2 linked regions of the Nitratidesulfovibrio vulgaris str. Hildenborough genome follow. The protein of the gene in region 1 purifies or fractionates together with the protein of each later gene. This does not show direct contact. Links are inferred from orthologs where the notes say so. Each region holds a gene or a part of one and is shown on either strand. Other genes may lie near its edges.

Region 1 (9,940 bases):
TTCTGCCTGCCGTCCAGAAGAGCGCAAGCGAGAAGAGCGCCCCCAGCGTATCCGAGAGCATGTCCTTCTGCGCGTCCCATATGTCACCCTGACTGCCCAGCACGGCGATGCCCGCCTCGGGGTCGCTGCTCACGGCGTACCACCATTCGAGAATCTCATACCCCGCCGCCACCGACATGATGGCGAACAGGCCGAACAGTGTGGAGACCACAGGACCCGCCAGACGCCGCCGGACGAGGATCTCGGTGAAGGCGTAGGCATAGAAACCCACCGAAAAGTGACCGATCCGGTCGAAATGGTTGCGGCTTGCACCGATGATGTCCGAGACGAAGCCGAAGGGCACGGCGGCAAAGGTGAAGTGCCCACCCACGGTGTGCCAGAAAAGCCAGAATGACATCAGCAGGTAGGCGGCGTTCGAAAAGCGGTATCTGCGCGCCGTGAACACCAGAATGGTAAAGACGAAGACCACGGGCACGGCCTCTGCAATCCAGACCGCCCTGTCCGCCGGGGCGATGCCCAGCACGATGAAGAATACGACAAAGACGGATGCCAGCATCTCCGGCAGGCGTTCCGCAAACGTTCGTGACATGCATCTCTCCTTGTCTGCGCACCATGCACCATCATCGGGGGCACTGTAAATGCGGCGACACCCTCCCGCGGTGTGCCCGCAGGTACGACCAGACGCAGGGCCTTGAAACGCAGAAACCGGGCCGCTTGCGCGGCCCGGTCGTGTGTGTCCCGGAGAATCCCCTCTCCGCCCGGTCGGCCGTTAGCCGCCGAGAAGCTGCATCGCCATACGAGGCAGCGAGTTCGCCTGCGAGAGCATGGCCACCGCAGACTGGGTCAGAATCTGCTGGCGCACAAACTCTGTCATTTCCGACGAGACGTCCACGTCGGAAATGCGCGATTCGGCGGATTGCAGGTTCTCGGCCTGAGTGCGCAGGTTGCTGATGGTGTTCTCAAGGCGGTTCTGCAACGCACCGAGAGAAGCACGGATGTTGTCCTTCGAGATGATGGCGTTCTGGATCGCCACCAGGGCCTGCTGCGCGGCAGACTGGGTGGAGATGGTGTAACCGGCGCTACCGGCGGTAGCCTGGTTGCCGACGCCAAGTGCCGAAGCCGTCGAGGTGCCGATCTGGACGTAGTAGTAGTCCTCGGCGGAGTCGTTCGCGGTACCGAAGTGGATCTTCATCTTGCCGGTGGACTGCAGCCCCGAACCGTCGTGCGTATCGGAGGACAGGTTGCCGTTGAGCAGATGGAGACCGTTGAAGTCGGTCGCGTTGGCGATTCGGGTGATTTCCGAGGCCATGGCCTGGTATTCCGAATCGATGATGAGACGCTGGTCCGAAGTGTAGGTACCGGTCGCGGCCTGTTCGGCCAGTTCCTTCATGCGGATGAGCTTCTCGTCGATGACCCCGAGGGCGCCGTCAGCGGTCTGGATGAGCGAAATAGCGTCGTTCGCGTTACGCACGCCCTGATTGAGCGCGGAAATGTCGGAACGCATCAGTTCGCGAATGGCCAGACCGGCCGCGTCGTCGGCAGCAGTGCCGACACGAAGGCCGGAAGAAAGCCTGCGCACGGAAGTGGAAAGCTTGCCGTACGAGTTGCTCAGGTTCCCAGCGGCATTCATCGCCATCATGTTGTGATTGATAACCAGTGACATAATATTCCTCCATGAATATTCAGTCGTTCCCGGCGGCGGCACACTGCCGGTCGCGTCCCTGCGACCAATCCGCCGTGCTTGCCCTTCTCTTCGACCATTCGCCAACAGACTATAGGGCTCGCATTAGATTTATTCGCAACGAGTTCGATACAAAGATCATTTTATCTTGAAGGAGCCATATCGCAGGCCACTCCCGCATTTGCCTTCAGGGGGGTGGCGGCAGTACACTCCGGAGACGAACACAGCGAAGGAGCAACCATGAGCACACATACGCCCCCCTCTTCAGCCACGCCGACATCCGGGCAAGGCGTACGGCCACTCACCACCGCCGACATCCGCAAGGCCAAGGGACGGCAGCGTCTGGCCATGCTCACAGCCTACGACTACACTTCAGCCCGTATCGTGGATGGTGCCGGGGCCGACCTCATTCTCGTGGGCGACTCGCTGGGCATGGTCATGCTTGGGCGTGAAGACACCCTCTCGGTCACCCTCGACGAGATGCTGCACCACTGCCGCGCGGTGGTACGTGGTACGCGGCACGCGATGGTCGTGGCGGACATGCCCTTCATGACCTACGAGACCGGCGTGCGTGACGCACTCCTCAACGGTGCGCGTCTCTTCCGGGAGAGTGGCGTGCGTGCGGTGAAACTCGAAGGTGCCGGCCCGGTGCTACCGCAGGTACGGGCACTGGTCGACGCGGGCATCCCGGTCATGGGACATCTGGGCCTCACCCCGCAACGGGTGGCGGAGATGGGAGGCTTCAAGGTTCAGGGAAGACAGGCGGAAGCGGCCCTGCGCCTCTTCGACGACGCGCTTGCCTTGCAGGAAGCGGGCTGTTTCAGCCTTGTGCTCGAATGTGTTCCGGCACCGGTCGCCGAACAGGTCACGGCCCGGCTGCACATCCCCACCATCGGCATAGGCGCGGGCGCGGGTTGCGACGGGCAAGTGCTCGTTCTACACGACATGCTGGGGCTGTACGGCGAGCTTTCACCGCGATTCGTCAAACGCTACGCCGACCTCGCCGGCATGGCGGGTGAAGCTGTGGCCCGCTATGCGCATGAAGTACGCGAGGGGTCATTCCCTGCTGCGGAACACACCTTCGGTATCGACGACGGGCAGTTTGAGGCCTTCATGGCTGCACTGGACAAACGCGGATGCCGCCAGACACCGACAGGAGAATGACGCCGAAGGCAGGCCTGTCCGCATCGACAACACTTTTCTGACTGGGGCCCGATGGCGGTTGTGCCCAAGCGGCGTGCCCTACCACGGCCACGGGCTGGGATACGCCCCGCGTACGCCCTCAGCGCCCTTCAAGCAACCATACCGTGGGTGCTTCGATCAACAGCAGACGCCCGTCGCTCATGCTTTCGCGCGTGGTGCCGAAACCGTCACGGTGGATTGAGAACACCGCATTGGGTTCATGGCTCGAATCATGCAACACCAGAGTGTCGTTCTCCAGTTCACGAACCGTACTCCAGTGCCTGATGAGCGGGTCGCCCCGGAAGGGCAGATACCTGTGAAAGCGGAACACGGCAGTGCGTCTCGGCCCTCCCGCAAGCCAGCCGCACAGCGTACCCCACAGGAGGCGGGGCGTCGGGGTGGTGGGCGACGAGAAGGGGCGTGTGGCTGTCATGGGAAACGGTGCATCGAGGCACAGTCCGTAACGGGTGAGAACCTGTTCCACAAGCCATGCATAATCGGTCTCATTGTGAAGCGTGACATGCAGCAGCGAGGCGTCACGGGCGATGTCCTCAAGCGTCTCGGTGAAAATGCGACGCGCCTGCCCCATGCCTAGACCATGTGTCAGCTGCAAGGCGTTGAGCACGGCATAGAGGGCACAGAACACGTCCAACTGTCCCTGATAGAACGGTTGCATGGTCACTCCTTGGGCGGGATACCTGCCATGTGTGCCCCCGGTAGCACTCCCGCGTCAAGATGTGATAGCCTGTCCTGCCCTATGTCTTCCCCTCCCCGCGCACACGTGGGGACTGGACAATGCGAACGGCTGCGTGTATATGACCCGTACAACTATATGTGGATAGGTTGATATGCAGATAATTACCGAGCCTCAAACGATTCAGCAGGCCTGCCTCCGCTGGAGGGCAGACGGGGTGCACACGGCCCTTGTGCCGACCATGGGCTACTACCACGCAGGTCATGAGAGTCTCATGGCCCACGCCCGCGCCGTGTCGGAAAAGGTGATCGTGAGCCTCTTCGTCAACCCCGCCCAATTCGGGCCGGGCGAAGACTTCGCCGCCTACCCGCGCGACCTCGAACGTGACGCGGCCATGGCCGAAGCCCAAGGGGTGGACGTTCTCTTCGCGCCCAAAGCCGAAGACCTCTACAAGAAAGACCACGCCACATGGGTCGAGGTCCCCGCGCTTTCGCAGACCATGTGCGGCCTGTCGCGCCCCACCCACTTCAGAGGGGTGTGCACCGTCGTCACCAAGCTGCTCATGCTCACCATGCCGCGCATCGCCGTCTTCGGGCAGAAGGACTGGCAGCAGGTGGCCGTGATACGCAGGATGGTGCGCGACCTCAACATTCCCGTCGATATCGTGGGGCGGCCCATCGTGCGCGAACCTGACGGTCTGGCCATGAGCTCGCGCAACATCTACCTCACTGCCGAAGAGCGCCTTCAGGCACCGCACATCCATCACGGACTCGCCCTCGGTCGCGCCATCACCCAGAGTGGAGAACGCGATGCCGAGACCATCAAGACAGCCATCCGCCGTTACTGGGCCCAGAACCTGCCCGGCGGAGAAGAAGACTATCTGACCATAGTCGACCCCGTGTCTCTCGAACCGGTCGACCGCCTCACAGGGGCCACTCTCTGCGCCACGGCCGTCAGGGTCGGACAGGCGCGGCTTCTCGATAACATGATGCTTCTCGGCGACTAGACCGCCGTAGCCACGCCCCCCGCGGGCACGACATTCCCAAGGAGGAATCAGATGATCCCCAGCAAAGGCAAATACTACTTCACGTCCGAATCCGTCACCGAAGGCCACCCCGACAAGGTCGCCGACCAGATATCCGACGCCGTGCTCGACGTGCTGCTGGCGCAGGATCCCAACTCCCGCGTGGCTTGCGAGACCCTCGTGACCACGGGCATGGCGGTCATCGCCGGTGAAATCACCACCCGCGGCTACGCCGACCTTCCCCATGTCGTGCGCGAGACCATCCGCAACATCGGCTACAACAGCTCCGAAATGGGCTTCGACTGGCAGACCTGCGCCGTCATATCCTCCATCGACAAGCAGTCCGCCGACATCGCACAGGGCGTAGACCGCGCCACCAACGAAGACCAGGGCGCAGGCGACCAGGGCATGATGTTCGGTTTCGCCTGCGATGAGACCGCCACGCTCATGCCTGCCCCCATCTACTGGGCGCATCAGCTTTCGCAGCGTCTCACCGAAGTGCGCAAGGACGGCACCGTCGACATCTTCCGTCCCGACGGCAAGACGCAGGTCTCGTTCGAATACGTCGACGGCAAGCCCGTACGCATCAACAACGTCGTCGTCTCCACGCAGCACAAGGACAGCGCCAGTCAGGCCGACATCATCGACGCAGTGAAGACCCACGTCATCCGCCCCATCCTCGAACCCAGCGGCTTCTTCGATGAAAAGGCCTGCGACATCTTCATCAACACCACCGGGCGCTTCGTCATCGGCGGCCCCATGGGCGACTGCGGCCTCACAGGCCGCAAGATCATCCAGGACACCTACGGCGGCATGGGTCACCACGGTGGCGGCGCATTCTCCGGCAAGGACGCCTCCAAGGTCGACCGTTCCGGTGCCTACATGGCCCGCTACATCGCCAAGAACGTGGTCGCTTCAGGCCTCGCCCCCAAGTGCGAAGTGCAGATAGCCTACTGCATCGGCGTGGCAGAACCCGTGTCGGTGCTGGTCTCGTCGCAGGGTACCGCCAGCGTTCCCGACGAAGTCCTCACTCGCGCCGTCCGCGAGGTGTTCGACCTGCGCCCCTTCCACATCACCCGCAGACTCGACCTGCTGCGCCCCATCTACGGCAAGACCTCGTGCTACGGGCACTTCGGTCGCGAGTTGCCCGAGTTCACATGGGAACACACCGACGCTGCCGCCGACCTGCGCACCGCCGCCAAGGTCTAGTACGCAACCTGTCGATGACCATCGAGGCGGGGCCCTTCAAGGGCCCCGCCTTTTTCGTCCATGAACATTACATGAAGATAACGGCCACGGGGCTTCACGATGCGCAACAGCCATGGCACGATGCCACCACCCAATCACCCCTACAAGGCTTCGCGCCCTGAGGAGCACCCATGATAGGTCAACTCTTCCAGCCCGCACATCTGCTGGTCATCCTCGTCATTGCGCTTTTCGTCTTCGGTCCCAAGAATCTGCCGGGACTGGGCAAAACCATCGGCAAATCCCTCAACGAGTTCAAACGCAGCCTCAATGAAGAAGACGAGGTCGACATCTCCGCACAGCCGGGAAAGAAGCCCTCGGACGGAAGCCCGAAGCACTGATTCCGCGTCGTGATGAATACGGGCGCCCTTACCGGACGAGTCTCTCGGCTGCCGGGGCGTTCTTCGTGCCATAGGCATGAGCAGACGGCGACGTGTCCGCAGGCGTCCTCATCCTGCACCGCAGTGCCCCGTAACTGGTCGGGGGGCTACAGCGCAGCCGCGAAGGGACGCAACGGCCGAACGCACCCATCAGGGAAGCAAGAAGCCCCGCCTTCCGAGGAAAGGCGGGGCTTTTCACGAACGGACTCCTGATGAGACCGTCATGGGACGCTGCGGCTGCGCCCCTGCATCGGGATTTAGAAGAGGTGAGGCAGGAACACGAAGCTCATGAGCGACGCGACGACACCCACCACCACGCCATAGAGCACGAAAGGCAGGAAGCAACGCTTCAGCAAGGTCCCTTCGCGCCCCGTAAGGCCCACAACGGCGCACACAGCCACGATGTTGTGGATGCACACCATGTTGCCCATGGCACCGCCAACGACCTGCGCAGCCACGATGACCTGACGCGGCATCGACAGTTGCGCGGCAACACCCCACTGGAATTCTGCGAAAAGCAGGTCCGAGACCGTGTTCGAGCCCGTGATGAACGACCCAAGACCACCGACGAACGATGCCAGCATGGGCCACGCGTTACCCGCGACGGCAGCCACGGCCTTGGCCATGGCCAGCGGCATGGAAGGATAGGCGTTGGGGTTGAGGGCTGCGTCGACGACCCCCGACCCGCGGAAGATGGACACAAGGGCGACCGCAAAGAAGAGGGCGATGGTAGGCGACTTCATCTTGGCGATGGATTCGCCCCATGCGCGCTTCACTGCGTCACCCTTCATGCCATGCAGCAGGATGGTGAGCAGGGCCACAAGGGTGAAAGGAATGGTGCCGGGCAGGTAGAGATAGTCGATGGATGCCGAGACGCCCTTGTAGCCGAGAATGTCGTTGAAGGGGATTTTCTGCGCGGAGAGAAAGCCCTTGAGCCCAAGCTCGGGGATACGGGTCACGACGAGGATGAGACCGATGAGCACGTAGGGAAGCCATGCCCTGAACTGGCTCATGTGCGCCTTGAACTCGGTATTGGCGGCAGTACGGATGGAGCCCGTCCATTCCGCGTCCCAGCTGGACTGGGGGCCGAAGTCCCAAGGGGTTTCAGGCACGCAGAACCCACGCTTTGCACCGGCAACGATGATACCGAGGCCCACAAGACCACCGATGAGCGAAGGGAACTCCGGCCCGACGAACCATGCGAACACGTAGTAGGGCACGGCAAAGGCAACGGCCGAGAACACGCAGAACTTCCATGCCTTGAAACCCTCTACCCACGACTTCTTCTCCCCGAAGTAACGGGTGAGGAAGCCCAGCATGAAGATGGGCAGGATGACAATCATCGGGCCGTGCATCAGCGTCGCCCACTGGCCGATGACCTTCGCGAACGAACCGAAGTCGGTGAAGTTAAGCCCGGGTATGCCTTGGGCGACGGCTTCCTGCGTCAAAGGGGCAAGGAATTTGAGGCCGATGAGCACCGGTGTGCCCACGGCACCGAAAGAGACCGGAAAGCTGTTGAACACAAGGCATATGACCGCGGCGGCAAGCGGCGGAAAGCCCAGCGAGAGCAGAAGCGGCGCAGCAAGGGCTGCGGGGGTGCCGAAACCTGCGGCACCTTCGATGAACGCCGCGAACATGTAGCCGACAATGATCGCCTGAATGCGCTTGTCTCGGCTCACATTCTGCATGCCGTACTGGATTGTCTCCATCCCCCCGCTATACTGCAAGGTGTAGAGAATGATGATCGCACCAAAGACGATGATCAGCACACCAATCGCGGTGACAATGCCCTGCAAGGTAAGGGCGGACACATAGCCGGCCGGAAGATTCCAGACTCCGATGGCCCCGATGACACAGACAAGCCATGCCAGAGGCATGGCGCGGGTCGCAGGAAAGCGTAACCCTACCATCAGGACCAGAGCGACGAGAATAGGCAGCAAGGCCACGAGGGCCAGCAATTCAATGGACATGGAAACTCCTCGAACGTAAACCATACAGCGATGACATCGCATCAGAACAAGACGTACAAAGCTGCCGCAAAGCTTCGAACATCTGCACCAGAGACCGCATGCGTCGTCATTTTTCCATTTTATACTGTTGCACGACGACGCCAGAGCATATGACTCACTGCAAAGCAAAGAGTCAGTGCGCTTTGCTTCAAACAGCAATTACCGGGCCAAGACGCCACGCAAAGTCACAACATCTCAAAATCATATCATTACGGTGCGTTACAAAAGAAGCACATAAATAAGAACATGGGCCGTGTCCGACATTGCAGACAGGGCCCATGTGCAAGAGGGAATGGCCCACTCTTTATTATTTCCATTTAATTAATTTTTATTAATAAAACTTGAAGTCTGAAAAAATGGACTCAGTTATTCCTGTTTGAGCCACAGGTTAGCATCAAACGAGAATGGTCTCGGAATGGCATGGTCGGGGAACGCGCCGTTTGAGGGATAGAGGTGACAGCCTGAAGGTCTGCCTCCTCACGACATCAGAAACATAGCTCACCCAGAGGCTGCGGGGCCCTCAAGAAGGACGGATGCAGGCTATGGCCCAAGAACAGGCCAAGCGCGACTCAATCGGCGAAGGCGAGGCAGTGCAACAGCATACCGAACCTCCAGAAAAGGCTGGAGAGGCTCACGTCGAGAGCGCGCAAGGCATACTCCCCGATCAAATGAAAAGACGACGAGCCCCCCGTGGCGAACGTGACCACGGGGGGATGTACGGGCTGCCCATCACAGAAGCAACCGTATCGATGGCATCGCCTTGCATTCCCCTCTGCGTCGTGCAGGTCGTGCGGAAGGCAGAGAAAGGCGGCACTAGCCTTTCCTTGCACGCGGCATGCTCTTCTGCGTCGTACCGGATACCACCGCATCGACGCCCCCTGAGCATGCCGCCAGGCTCGATGGAACTGTCGAACAAGCTGCCTCTGTCGAGCATGCCGACTTGGCGAATGTGCTACTTTGATTTAGGTTTCAGGCATGCACGCTGCATTGGCTCGTGCTCGACGCCAAGCGACGTCTGTACGGCTAACGGATCAACTCCGCCTGTCGTCCCACCTCTACCCACACGAACGGCGGACACGAGGTCTTCACGATGCATCTCCGCAAACGCGTACTTGTCACGGGTGGAGCCGGATTCGTCGGCTCACACCTCTGCGATCGTCTGCTGAAAGACGGGCACGAAGTACTCTGCGTCGACAACTACTTCACCGGTGCTCGCGCCAATGTCGAACACTTGCTGGAAAACAGGAGGTTCGAGCTCGTCCGCCATGACATCACCTTTCCGCTGTACGTCGAAGTAGATGAAATCTGGAATCTGGCGTGCCCTGCCTCTCCAGTGCACTACCAGCACGACCCCGTACAGACGATAAAGACATGCGTGCATGGAGCCATCAACATGCTTGGCCTCGCCAAACGTGTCGGGGCACGGATTTTTCAGGCATCCACGTCAGAAGTGTACGGCGACCCGGCTGAGCATCCGCAGACCGAAAACTACTGGGGAAATGTCGATCCCATAGGAATCCGCTCGTGCTACGACGAAGGCAAGCGGTGTGCAGAAGCGCTCTTCTTTGCGTATCATCGGCAAAACGGACTCGACATTCGGGTGGGCAGGCTTTTCAATACCTATGGGCCTCGCATGCATCCCAATGACGGACGGGTGGTGTCCAACTTCATCATGCAGGCGTTGCGAAACGAGCCCATCACCATCTATGGAGACGGAAGCCAGAC
Region 2 (9,831 bases), 360 kb from region 1 along the record:
ATCATTGAACAGGGCGGGCCACTCATGTGGCCCCTGCTGGGGCTTTCCATCCTCGCCTGCGCGGTCATGCTCGACCGTGGCATCGCCCTCTCCACCTTCGGCTTCCCGGCCAAGGGATTCCTCTCGGCACTCACCGAAGCCGTGCGGCGCAGCGACGCCACGGCCTTGCGCGCCCTGTGCGCCGACCTGCCCGAAGCGCTGCGCCCCTTGCTGGACGTGCTGTTCCCCACTACGCCACGCCCCGACAGGGAACGTGCCGTCCGCATCATGGGCGAGGCGGTCCTGCATGAACTGACGCGCCGTGTGGGGGTGCTCGGCCTCGTGGTGCGGGCCGCGCCCCTGCTGGGGCTGCTGGGCACGGTGCTTGGCATGATATCGACCTTCTCGACGGTCGCCGCCTCCGGCGGGGGCATCGACATGGCGGGACTCGCTGCCGGGATATGGCAGGCGCTCATCACCACTGCCGCCGGACTCGGCATTGCCATTCCCGCGCTGGCGGCGCAACACTGGTGCAACCAGCGCATCGACGCCGTAGCCGAGGCCCTCGAACAACTGGCCGATGCCGTCGAAGCCCTCGAACGTACCCCTGCCGGTCTTGCCGACGCAGCATCCCCCGAGGCGCGTGTCCTGCCCCTTGAACGTATGAAGGCGGCCCAGCCCGCCCCGCGTAACGGCACCAGCCCCGGTGCCGCACCAGCCCCCACCCTACCCGCCGCCGGGCAGTCCCATGCGCCACGCGACTAGACGCGCCTTCTCGCGCCGCATGGCCGAAGAACCCGACATCACCCCCCTGCTGGACGTGGTGTTCATCCTGCTGCTGTTCTTCGTGCTTGCGGCCACGTTCACCGTGCGCGGCATGGACCTCGACCTGCCGCCCGCGCAATCGGGCAAGGCCGTTTCCGGCAAGGTCAAGGAATTGCGCCTCGACAACCGGGGCACGCTCACCTGTGACGGCGTGGTGCTTGGCGAGGAAGGGCTGGTCGCCCTTGTCCGCAGCAACGCCGACCATGGCAGGGGCACGGGTGCGCGCCTCGTCCTCAAGGCATCGGGAGAGGCACCGGTCGCCGCGCTGTTGCGGGTCGTCGATACGGTACGGGCCAATGGCGGGCAGCAACTCGTCATCGCAACGTCCCCCGCGGTAGCGGGCGGCAGTGACAGCCCCGACACACCATGACCCCCGCCGAACGTTTCGCCGCCTGCCTTGCCGTGTCGGGCTTCGTGCATTTCGTGGCTACGGGGCTGCACGCCACCGCCGACCCTGCAACCTTCGAACGGGCGGTCTCCATCGTCTGCGACCTCGCACCACCGGAAGCCGTCGTCAGATTCGGAGACGCCACCTTCACCGGAGAGGCGGACGCGACCGACGGCAAGGCCACCGAGGATGAAGCGCGCAAGGCCATGCGCCGCTACCTGCATGACGTGAGCGACGCCATCCACGCCCGTCGCCTGACCACCCCCGGCACCTCAGGCTGTCTCGGCACGGCATGGGTGAGTTTTGCCATCCTCCCCGACGGCAGGTTCATGCAGGCAACACTGACCACCTCGTCGGGCAACCGCGTGCTTGACGGTGCGGCAGTGGAAGCCGTGCGCCGCGCCAGCGGTGCCGTGGCCCGTCCGCGTTCCACCGGAAGCGGCACCATCGCCCTTGTCCTGCCCGTCAAGTTCCAGTTGGGACTGTAGCCACAGGGCGTTGTCGGGCAGCCCCATCCGCACCCCCGTCGGAACGCATCGCCATCGCACTGGCATCCGTCACCGCCCCGCACCGGGCCATACCCGGCAGCGCAGAGACACACCCCGCAGCGCAGAGACACGACGCGACAGCGCCGCCCGGTTCACCGGACGGCGCTGCGTGAGACGACATTCCCCGCAGGGGGGTATGCCGTGGCAGGGCTATTTCTTCTCGGACGCCGCGGCCTCCTTGCGGGCCTGCTGGCTCATGTGGCAGGGACGGCATCCTGTGAACTCGGGATGCTGCGCCGCCATCTTCTTGTGGCAACCGTAGCATGAGCGGTCGGTGTCCTTGGCGTGGTAGGCCACGAACATGCTCATGGTATCGCGTTCACGGGGGCCGGGTGTGGCATGGCAGTCGTTGTCCGTACACGACGCATAGGGCTTGTCGGGCGCGGGACTGTCATGATGGCACTGTTCACAGGCGATGTCCTTGTGCGTGGTGTGGTTGAACATCACGTGCATCCGCTTGGAGGTGCCATGTTTGAGTTCTATGGCCTTCTTGGGGGCCTTGGCTGCATCGGCGGCGTTGCCGACCAGCGCCGACCCCGCCATGAGCAACGATACGGCAAACAGGGAGATGACCAGGTATCTCATCAAGGTACTCCTGTTCAATACACATTCCAGAAGGATGGTCTGAGCGGACGCAGTTGCCTGCGCGCCGCCACCATGTCCAGATGCATCATGCCCAGCGCCAGTGCGTCCAGATTGGGGACGGCCTCGCGTTCGCGCAGGTCCACTGTGGGGCAATAGCTCTTGCATCGGGTACACCAGTCCAGTCTCTCGCCATGGGCGGCTTCGCTTTCCCGCAGAATCTCCATGGTGCCGCTGGCGTCCTTCCCGCACGAGGGACACGCCCCCCGCAGGAACTTCCAGTCTGCGCCGCACATGGAGCAATGCAGATGCTTCTTGCCGCCGCCACCGGCGAGGTAGGCGTTCTTTTCGTCAAGCATGGGCCTGTCCAGCCAGCCGATAGTCGGAAAGGCACCGCACACCGGGCAATAGCCCTCCTGCCATGCACCGCCCTCGTCCCACGGGGCCTCTCCCGATTCGGGCATCGACACGGCGACCAGTGCGTGCAGCACCGGAGACAGCACGAACCCCGTCACGAAGGTGAGCACGTCGGCGTCCACCCCACAGGCTTCGGCGATGGCATCGGCAGACCTGCCCGCCAGCATCGCTTCGGCCAGCGCATCACGGGCATCCTCGCGTCCCGGTTCGACAGGACACAGAAAGAACGCCTGCAACGCCTCCATGTGGGGTGCCACCGCCTGCATTCCGCCCATGAGCGGCAACAGTACGCCTGCGACATCACGCATGGGTGCCGCGATGCCGGGCAAGGCGACTCCCGCCAGCAGTGATACCCCCTGCCGTGCGCGTTCGCCCTCAAGGGCGGGCAGGTGCAGCCCCGCATCACGCAGGGTCTGCGACAGGGCGACGGTCATCGACTCTCCGGCCGAAAGCAGGGGTTCGAAAGCCCGCAACACAGGTTCGAGGACAGGACGGCGCGCAAGCACATCCTGCACGGTTTCCGCTACGTTCTGGCAGTTTGCGGCCATGTGAAGCTCCACGGGGGCTGGAGGCAGTGCCTCCATCAGAGGGTGAAAACGGATTGCCGCGCCTACGAAGACGCTACATGAACCCTGCGTATTCGTAGTAGTGTTCCTTCTCCTCTGCCAGCAGGTAGATGACGCTCACGTCCTCCACATCGACCAGATGCGCCTTGGGGAAGCGCGTCTTGGCATCCGCAAGCCGCTTCTCGGCGAGGGCGAGCATCTCGTCCCGCTCACCGAAGGCCATGGTACCGGTGGGGCAGGTCTTCACGCAGATGGGCTGCATCCCAGCGGAGACACGGTCGAAGCACATGTCGCACTTGGTGATGCGCTTGGTCTTGGGGTCGATGCGCGGGATGTTGTAGGGGCACGCCTCGGCCACGGCCTTGGCATCCGCAGGGCTGAGCTTGGCCGACTTCTCGGTGGCAAGCACCGCGCCGGTCTTCTTGTCCTTGATCATGGCGCCGGGAACGGCCATGTCGGCCACGTCGACGCACACGGGGGTGACACAGTGCCTGCACTGGTCGGGGAAGAAGTTCCAGATGACCACCCCCTTCTCGTTCATCCGCTCGTTGAAGCGGACGATCTTGAGATTGTTGGGGTTGAGGTCGGGGGGGTTCTGGTGCGAACCGCGCTGCTTGGTGACGTTGGCGGGCAGATCGTGCCATTCCTTACAGGCCAACTGACAGCCGCGGCATGCCGTGCATCTGGTCGTATCAATCAAAAAAGCCTTCGGCATTGCAATGCTCCTTGACGGGCGCGCCCCACGGCGGGACGCGCCCGAAACTGGTTAGGCTATTTCGGTCAGCTTGTCGGCCTTGCGCACGTTGACGAGGCAGGCCTTGCTTTCAGGAATGGTGGTGTTCGGATCGTAGGCACCCACCGTCAGGCGGTTGGTCGAGTCGCCGCATTTGGGCGTCGTCCAGCCATAGGCGAAGGGCATCCCCACGAGGTGGACGGTCTTGCCCATGACCGTGAACGGCCTGATGCGCACCGTGACCATGGCGATGGCCTCGGCCCTGCCACGGATGCTCTCGACGATGACCCCGTCACCGTTCTTGATGCCCTTCTCTTCAGCCAGTTCGGGACTCATCTCGATATAGAGCTGAGGCTCCGTTTCGAGCAGGTTGGGCACGTTGCGGGTCTCACCGCCGCCGCACCAGTGCTCGGTCAGGCTGTAGGTGGTCAGCACGATGGGGTATTTGGGGTCGGCTGCCTTGGCTATCTGATCCATATCGGAGGTATGGAACTTGTAGACGGGGCTGGACAGCTGCTTCGAGAACGGATGGCTGTCGAGCGGCGTCTCGGCAGGTTCGTAATGCTCGGGGAAAGGCCCGTCCATGCGGCCGGTGCCATAGAACTGGGCGAAGCCGTCCTTGTTCATGATGAACGGCAGCTTGCCCTTCTCCTTGTCCGCCATGGGCGGCCATGGACCGTCGGGCACGTCGCCCACCCATTTGGCACCGTCCCATTCGATGACGGCCTTCTTCGGGTTCCATGGCTTGCCGTTCACGTCCACCGACGCACGGTTGTAGAGGATGCGCCGGTTCACAGGCCAGCACCACGACCAGTTGGGGAACAGGCCGATATTGGCCTGCATGGGCGTCTGCCGGGCATCGCGACGCTTGGACTTGTTGCCGTCCTCTTCGGTGTAGCTACCGGTGTACAGCCAGTTCAACGACGAGGTGCTGCCATCGTCCTTCAGTTGTCCGAACGCAGGCACCAGTTGGCCGCGCTTGTATTCCTTGTCGCCCACCTTGGTGTCGGCCCAGAAGAAGCCGTTGATGCGGCGTGTCCACTCCTCGGGGTCGAACTTGTCGGTCCAGTGCAGCTTCAGCACCGGGTCGGGCAGCGTACCGCCCTCGGCCTTGTACAGGGCGCGAATCTTGTTCACCAACGGCACGAAGATGTCGGCGAAGTTGCGCGCCTGTCCCGGTTCCACGGCCTTGTCGAACCATTGCAGCCAGCGTCCGCTGTTGCTGATGGTGCCAGCCTTCTCGACGCGGTGGGCGGAGGGCAGCAGGAACACCTCGGTCTTGCACGCCTTGGGGTCGACGCCGGGCCGCTTCCAGTTGTCCGTGGTCTCGGAGTTGTGCAACTCGGAGCACACCAGCCAGTCGAGCTTGTCGAGCGCCGCACGCATCTTGTTGGTGTTGGGGAAGCTGTTCATGGGGTTCACGCCGAAGATGAAGCCCCCTTTCAGCTTGCCATGATACATGCGGTCCATGACGTACATGTACGAGTAGTCCTCGCCCTTTTCGAGCTTGGGCAGATACTCGTAGCAGAAGTCGTTCTCGGGGGTCGCCGCGTCACCGAACCAGCCCTTCAGCAGGCTGGCGACGTACTTCGGCCTGTTGCTCCACCAGTTGGCGCTGTTCTTCAGCGTGGTGACGGGCGTGTTGGCCTTGTTGTAGTCTGCCAGCGTCTGCCACTGTGCCACCGGCATGGCGTTGTAGCCCGGCAGGATATGGTACAGCAGCGCGTGGTCGGTGGAACCCTGAACGTTGGGTTCACCACGCAGCGCGTTGATACCGCCGCCCGCCACACCGATGTTGCCCAGAAGCAGCTGGATGAGGGTCGAGGTACGGATGTTCTGCACGCCCACGGTATGCTGCGTCCAGCCAAGGGCGTACAGGATGGTGCCCGCCTTGTCGGGTCTGCCCGTGGCACAGAAGGCATCATAGACGCGCAGCAGGTTCTCTTCGGAGACGCCGGTGACGTCGGAGACGTTCTTCAGCGTATAGCGCTCATAGTGCTTCTTCATCAGATTGAAGACGCACCGCTCGTTCTTGAGGGTGGGGTCCATGACCGGGCCACCGTCGGGTCCCTTCTCGAACTCCCATTTGCTGCGGTCGTAGGTGCGGGTCTTGGGGTCGTACCCGCTGAAGATGCCGTCCTCGAAGGCATAGTCCTTGCCCACGACGAACGCGGCGTTGGTGTAGTTGGCGACGTAGTCCTTGAAGTAGAGGTCCTTCGCGATGATGTGGTTCACCATACCACCGAGGAAGGCGATGTCGGTGCCCGAACGCAGGGGCACATGGAAGTCGCAACGTGCCGACGTGCGCGAGAACTTGGGGTCGACATGCATGAGCACGGCGCCGTTGTCGCGCGCCCGCATGATCCACTTGAAGGCGACAGGATGATGTTCTGCGGCATTGCTGCCGATGATGAGCACTGCATCGGTATTCTTGATATCGATCCAGTGGTTGGTCATAGCCCCTCGACCGAACGACTCTGCCAGAGCCGCAACAGTGGGACTGTGTCAGACCCGGGCCTGGTGGTCCATATGGACGACGCCCAGGCCTCTCATGGCTTGATGGATGACGGCACATTCCTCGTTGGAGGCGTGCGAGGTACCCATCATGAAGATGCTCTCAAGACGGTTGACCGTCTGCCCCTTGTCGTTCTTGAGGATCATGTCCTTGTCGCGGGCGTCCTTCACGCGACGCGCGATCTGGTTCAGTGTCCAGTCCCAGTCCTTCTCCACCCACTTGTCGCTGTGCGGCGCACGGTAGAGCGGCTTCGTCAGGCGATGGGGGTTGGTGTACATGGAGAAGAGCGCGGCACCCTTGGCACACAGCGCACCTTCGTTGACCGGGAAATCGGGGTCGCCCTCGGTGGAGACGAGCTTGCCGTTGCGCACGTAGGCGATGACCTGACAGCAGACGGAACAGAAGGGACACACGGTGCCCACTTCCTTCGCGCCTTCGATCTTGAGTTTGACGGCATAAGCCTGCGCGTCTTCAAGATCGAACCCCAGCTGCCCGAGAGAGAGTCCGACGACACTCACCCCGACGAGCTTGAGAAAACTCCGCCGCGTTGTTTTCATGTTCCTCTCCTTGTTGATGCCCTGACGATTCCGTAATGCGTCGAAGGTCGCCTTTCAGCCGCTTCCACGATGTCCGGGGGCCGTTCGCGGCGGAAACGGTCCGTTCCGGGAAGGAACGCCCGCGCATCCGCACGCCGTGACCCTGTCGGCCCATCCGGCCCCGGACTCACCCGGAACCGAGGTCCCCCTGCCGCCCGCTTTTCCCTGCTGAAAGGACACACCGGAAGGCAGGATGGAGACCACCACGCATCATATCTTTGCGGACAGCATAGCAACGGAGGAGGAAATCGCAACAAATATTAATAAAAAACAGTAGGTTAAATAAAACATATAGTCACACTTTGTCACCGGACTACTCTCGGATCATCACCTATAAAGTCATTTATGGTCATCTTCGGTTATCATTGGTCCATCCACACCTCTTCAGACAGACACCACCGCCCCCCTCGCAAGGGGCATATGGATTCAGGTAGGCTGGCCGATGACGCACGTCCCATCGGCGACAGACCTGACAGCGCGGGGACAGGTGCGAAGACATGCGGTATCACGAAGCCCGGTACGGGCACGGACAACCGCCGACCTACCGGGTTCATGGGCGAGAATGCCAAGGGGGGATTCGGCCCCGCCGTGGAAAGGGCTTCATGTGCCGCATGTCCGGGGTGCGACTGTCGAAGGCGGTGTACTGATGTCGGATACGGCGCACGGGTGCCGGAGACGACACAAGCCCCGCATAGCGGGGCTTGTCTTCATGCTGCATGAACACGGCAGACGGTGCCGCGTTCCATTTTCCGTCTACTTCGAAGGGCTGCCGTCTGCACTGGCAACCGCAGAGGCATCCGAAGACACCTGCCCCCCGGCTGTCTCCTGTACAGAAGGCGCGAGAGGCGGCATGGGCTCACCTCTCCAGCCTCCGCCAAGGGCCTTGAACAGCGTCAGGCGGTTGTTCTGCCGTGCAAGATGCATGGCGATGAGGTTCTGCCGCGCCACGGCATACGAGCGTTGGGCGTCGAGTTTGTCCAGATAGCCTGCGATTCCGCTCTCGTAACGCTTTGATGCAAGGCTGTAGCTGGTGGCGGTCGCCTCCACCAGAGATGTCTGCGCGCCGGTCTGCACCGCCAGCGAACGGCCCTGCGCCAGAGTGTCCGACACCTCGCGGAATGCCGTCTGCACCGCCTTCTCGTACTGGGCCACGTAGATGTCCCTGTCCGCCTCGGCGGTCTCCACTCCGGCGCGAATGGCCCCGGCATGGAAGATGGGCAACGTGACCTGCGGCACGAAACTCCACGTGTGTGCCCCGGCCCGGAACAGGTTCTCCATGTCGTTGCTGGCGTTGCCATAGCTTGCCGTCAGCCCGATACGCGGAAAGAACTGCGCCCGTGCTGCCCCGATGTTGGCGTTGGCCGCCTTGAGGGCATGTTCTGCCGCCACGACGTCGGGCCTGCGGGTGAGCACCTCCGAAGGCACCCCTGCGGGCACGTCGGCTAGCGGCACCACATCGGCAAGCCTGCGGGCAGGCACCATGTCGGGCGTCACAGGCGTACCCAGCAACAGTGCCAGCGCGTTCTCGTCCGCAGTCACCTTCGCTTCGGCAGCCGCCACATTGACACGCGCCGTATCCACGGTCGTGCGGGCGCGCGCCACATCAAGCTCACCGGCGATGCCGTGCCCGTACCGGCTTTGCACCACCTCGAACGACGCCTGTTCCGTCTCAAGTATCTCCCGCGCCAAGGCAAGCTGTTCGCGGTCAGCCACCAGCGTCAGATACGCCTGCCCCACCTCTGCCACGAGGGTCAGCTGTACGCTGCGCGCTGCGGCGTCCGTGGACAGGAACCGCTCAAGGGCCTGTTCCTTCAGGCTGCGGACGCGTCCGAACAGGTCAAGCTCATAGGCACTGAACCCCACCCCGACCGTATAGGCATGCGAGACATAGCCTTCGCCCGTGGGAGACAGCGACTGCGCCGTGCGACCCGCATTGCCCGCACCGCTGGCGTCGATATGCGGGAACAGGTCGGCACGCGCGATGGCGTGCTGGGCACGGGCCTTCTCTATCTGGAGGACGGCCACGCGAAGGTCGCGGTTGCTGGACAGTGCCACGTCGACGAGACGCGCCATGGGCGCATCCACGACCACCTGCCGCCAGTCCGGCGTCTGCATCGCGGGCTGCGCACCGGTCGGGGCACCGGAATGTGCAAAGGCACCAGATGACCCGGCTGGTGCAGTCGCGTCGGGTGCCTGTGCCGCAACCTGCGCCACCTGACCTGCGCCCGGTGCCACATCCTGTCCGGCATTCCATGCAGAGGGCATCGCCGGTGCCGGCCGCCGGTACTCCGGGGCCAGCGTACAACCGCCAACGACCGAAAGGGTCAACGCCAATGCCGCAGCGGAGAGTGCGACACCGTTCATGCCTGTCTTACGTCTCATCGTGCCACCTCGCCGGAGGCTTTCGCCTGTCCATCATCCTGCGCCGTCGCAAGGGGGTCGCCCCCATGCGCATCACTCCCGTGTCCACCACCTTCAGGGCCACCACCACGTTTCCGCATGGCGAAGCGGTAGACCATCACGAAGAACACGGGCACGAAGTACACCGCCAGCACTGTGGCCGAGAACATGCCTCCCATGACGCCGGTGCCGATGGCCCTCTGGCTGCCCGACCCCGCCCCGGTGCTGATGGCCATGGGCAGCACGCCCAGCAGGAAGGCCAGCGAGGTCATGAGGATGGGC

The links.
Region 2: the proteins of metK (region 1) and DVU_RS13175 purify together in Escherichia coli (affinity purification with mass spectrometry; 2 studies listed by BioGRID). This does not show direct contact. The link is inferred for Nitratidesulfovibrio vulgaris str. Hildenborough from one-to-one orthologs.

The regions. Positions count from the first base shown.
Region 1 is NC_002937.3:2,548,592-2,558,531, forward strand. Bases 3,810-6,702 are described here. They hold metK (methionine adenosyltransferase), read left to right. Parts: upstream 3,810-4,614; coding sequence 4,615-5,790; downstream 5,791-6,702. Other genes in these bases: panC (pantoate--beta-alanine ligase), read left to right, coding at 3,810-4,563; DVU_RS11470 (twin-arginine translocase TatA/TatE family subunit), read left to right, coding at 5,961-6,167; DVU_RS11475 (L-lactate permease), read right to left, coding at 6,464-6,702. Also shown: DVU_RS11440 (DUF2238 domain-containing protein), read right to left, coding at 1-589; DVU_RS11445 (flagellin N-terminal helical domain-containing protein), read right to left, coding at 770-1,663; panB (3-methyl-2-oxobutanoate hydroxymethyltransferase), read left to right, coding at 1,922-2,845; DVU_RS11455 (hypothetical protein), read right to left, coding at 2,964-3,539; more of panC, read left to right, coding at 3,712-3,809; more of DVU_RS11475, read right to left, coding at 6,703-8,176; DVU_RS11480 (UDP-glucuronic acid decarboxylase family protein), read left to right, coding at 9,306-9,940. UniProt on the Escherichia coli protein: Catalyzes the formation of S-adenosylmethionine (AdoMet) from methionine and ATP.
Region 2 is NC_002937.3:2,910,483-2,920,313, forward strand. The notes cover bases 2,191-4,974. They hold DVU_RS13175 (formate dehydrogenase 2 subunit beta (cytochrome c-553)), read right to left. Parts: upstream 4,021-4,974; coding sequence 3,361-4,020; downstream 2,191-3,360. Other genes in these bases: DVU_RS13165 (formate dehydrogenase subunit gamma cytochrome c-553), read right to left, coding at 2,191-2,325; DVU_RS13170 (formate dehydrogenase accessory protein FdhE), read right to left, coding at 2,340-3,287. In the rest of the region: DVU_RS13145 (CobW family GTP-binding protein), read left to right, coding at 1-8; DVU_RS13150 (MotA/TolQ/ExbB proton channel family protein), read left to right, coding at 1-744; DVU_RS13155 (ExbD/TolR family protein), read left to right, coding at 728-1,174; DVU_RS13160 (energy transducer TonB family protein), read left to right, coding at 1,171-1,680; more of DVU_RS13165, read right to left, coding at 1,891-2,190; DVU_RS13185 (efflux transporter outer membrane subunit), read right to left, coding at 7,903-9,531; DVU_RS13190 (efflux RND transporter permease subunit), read right to left, coding at 9,528-9,831. UniProt on the Escherichia coli protein: Formate dehydrogenase allows E.coli to use formate as major electron donor during anaerobic respiration, when nitrate is used as electron acceptor.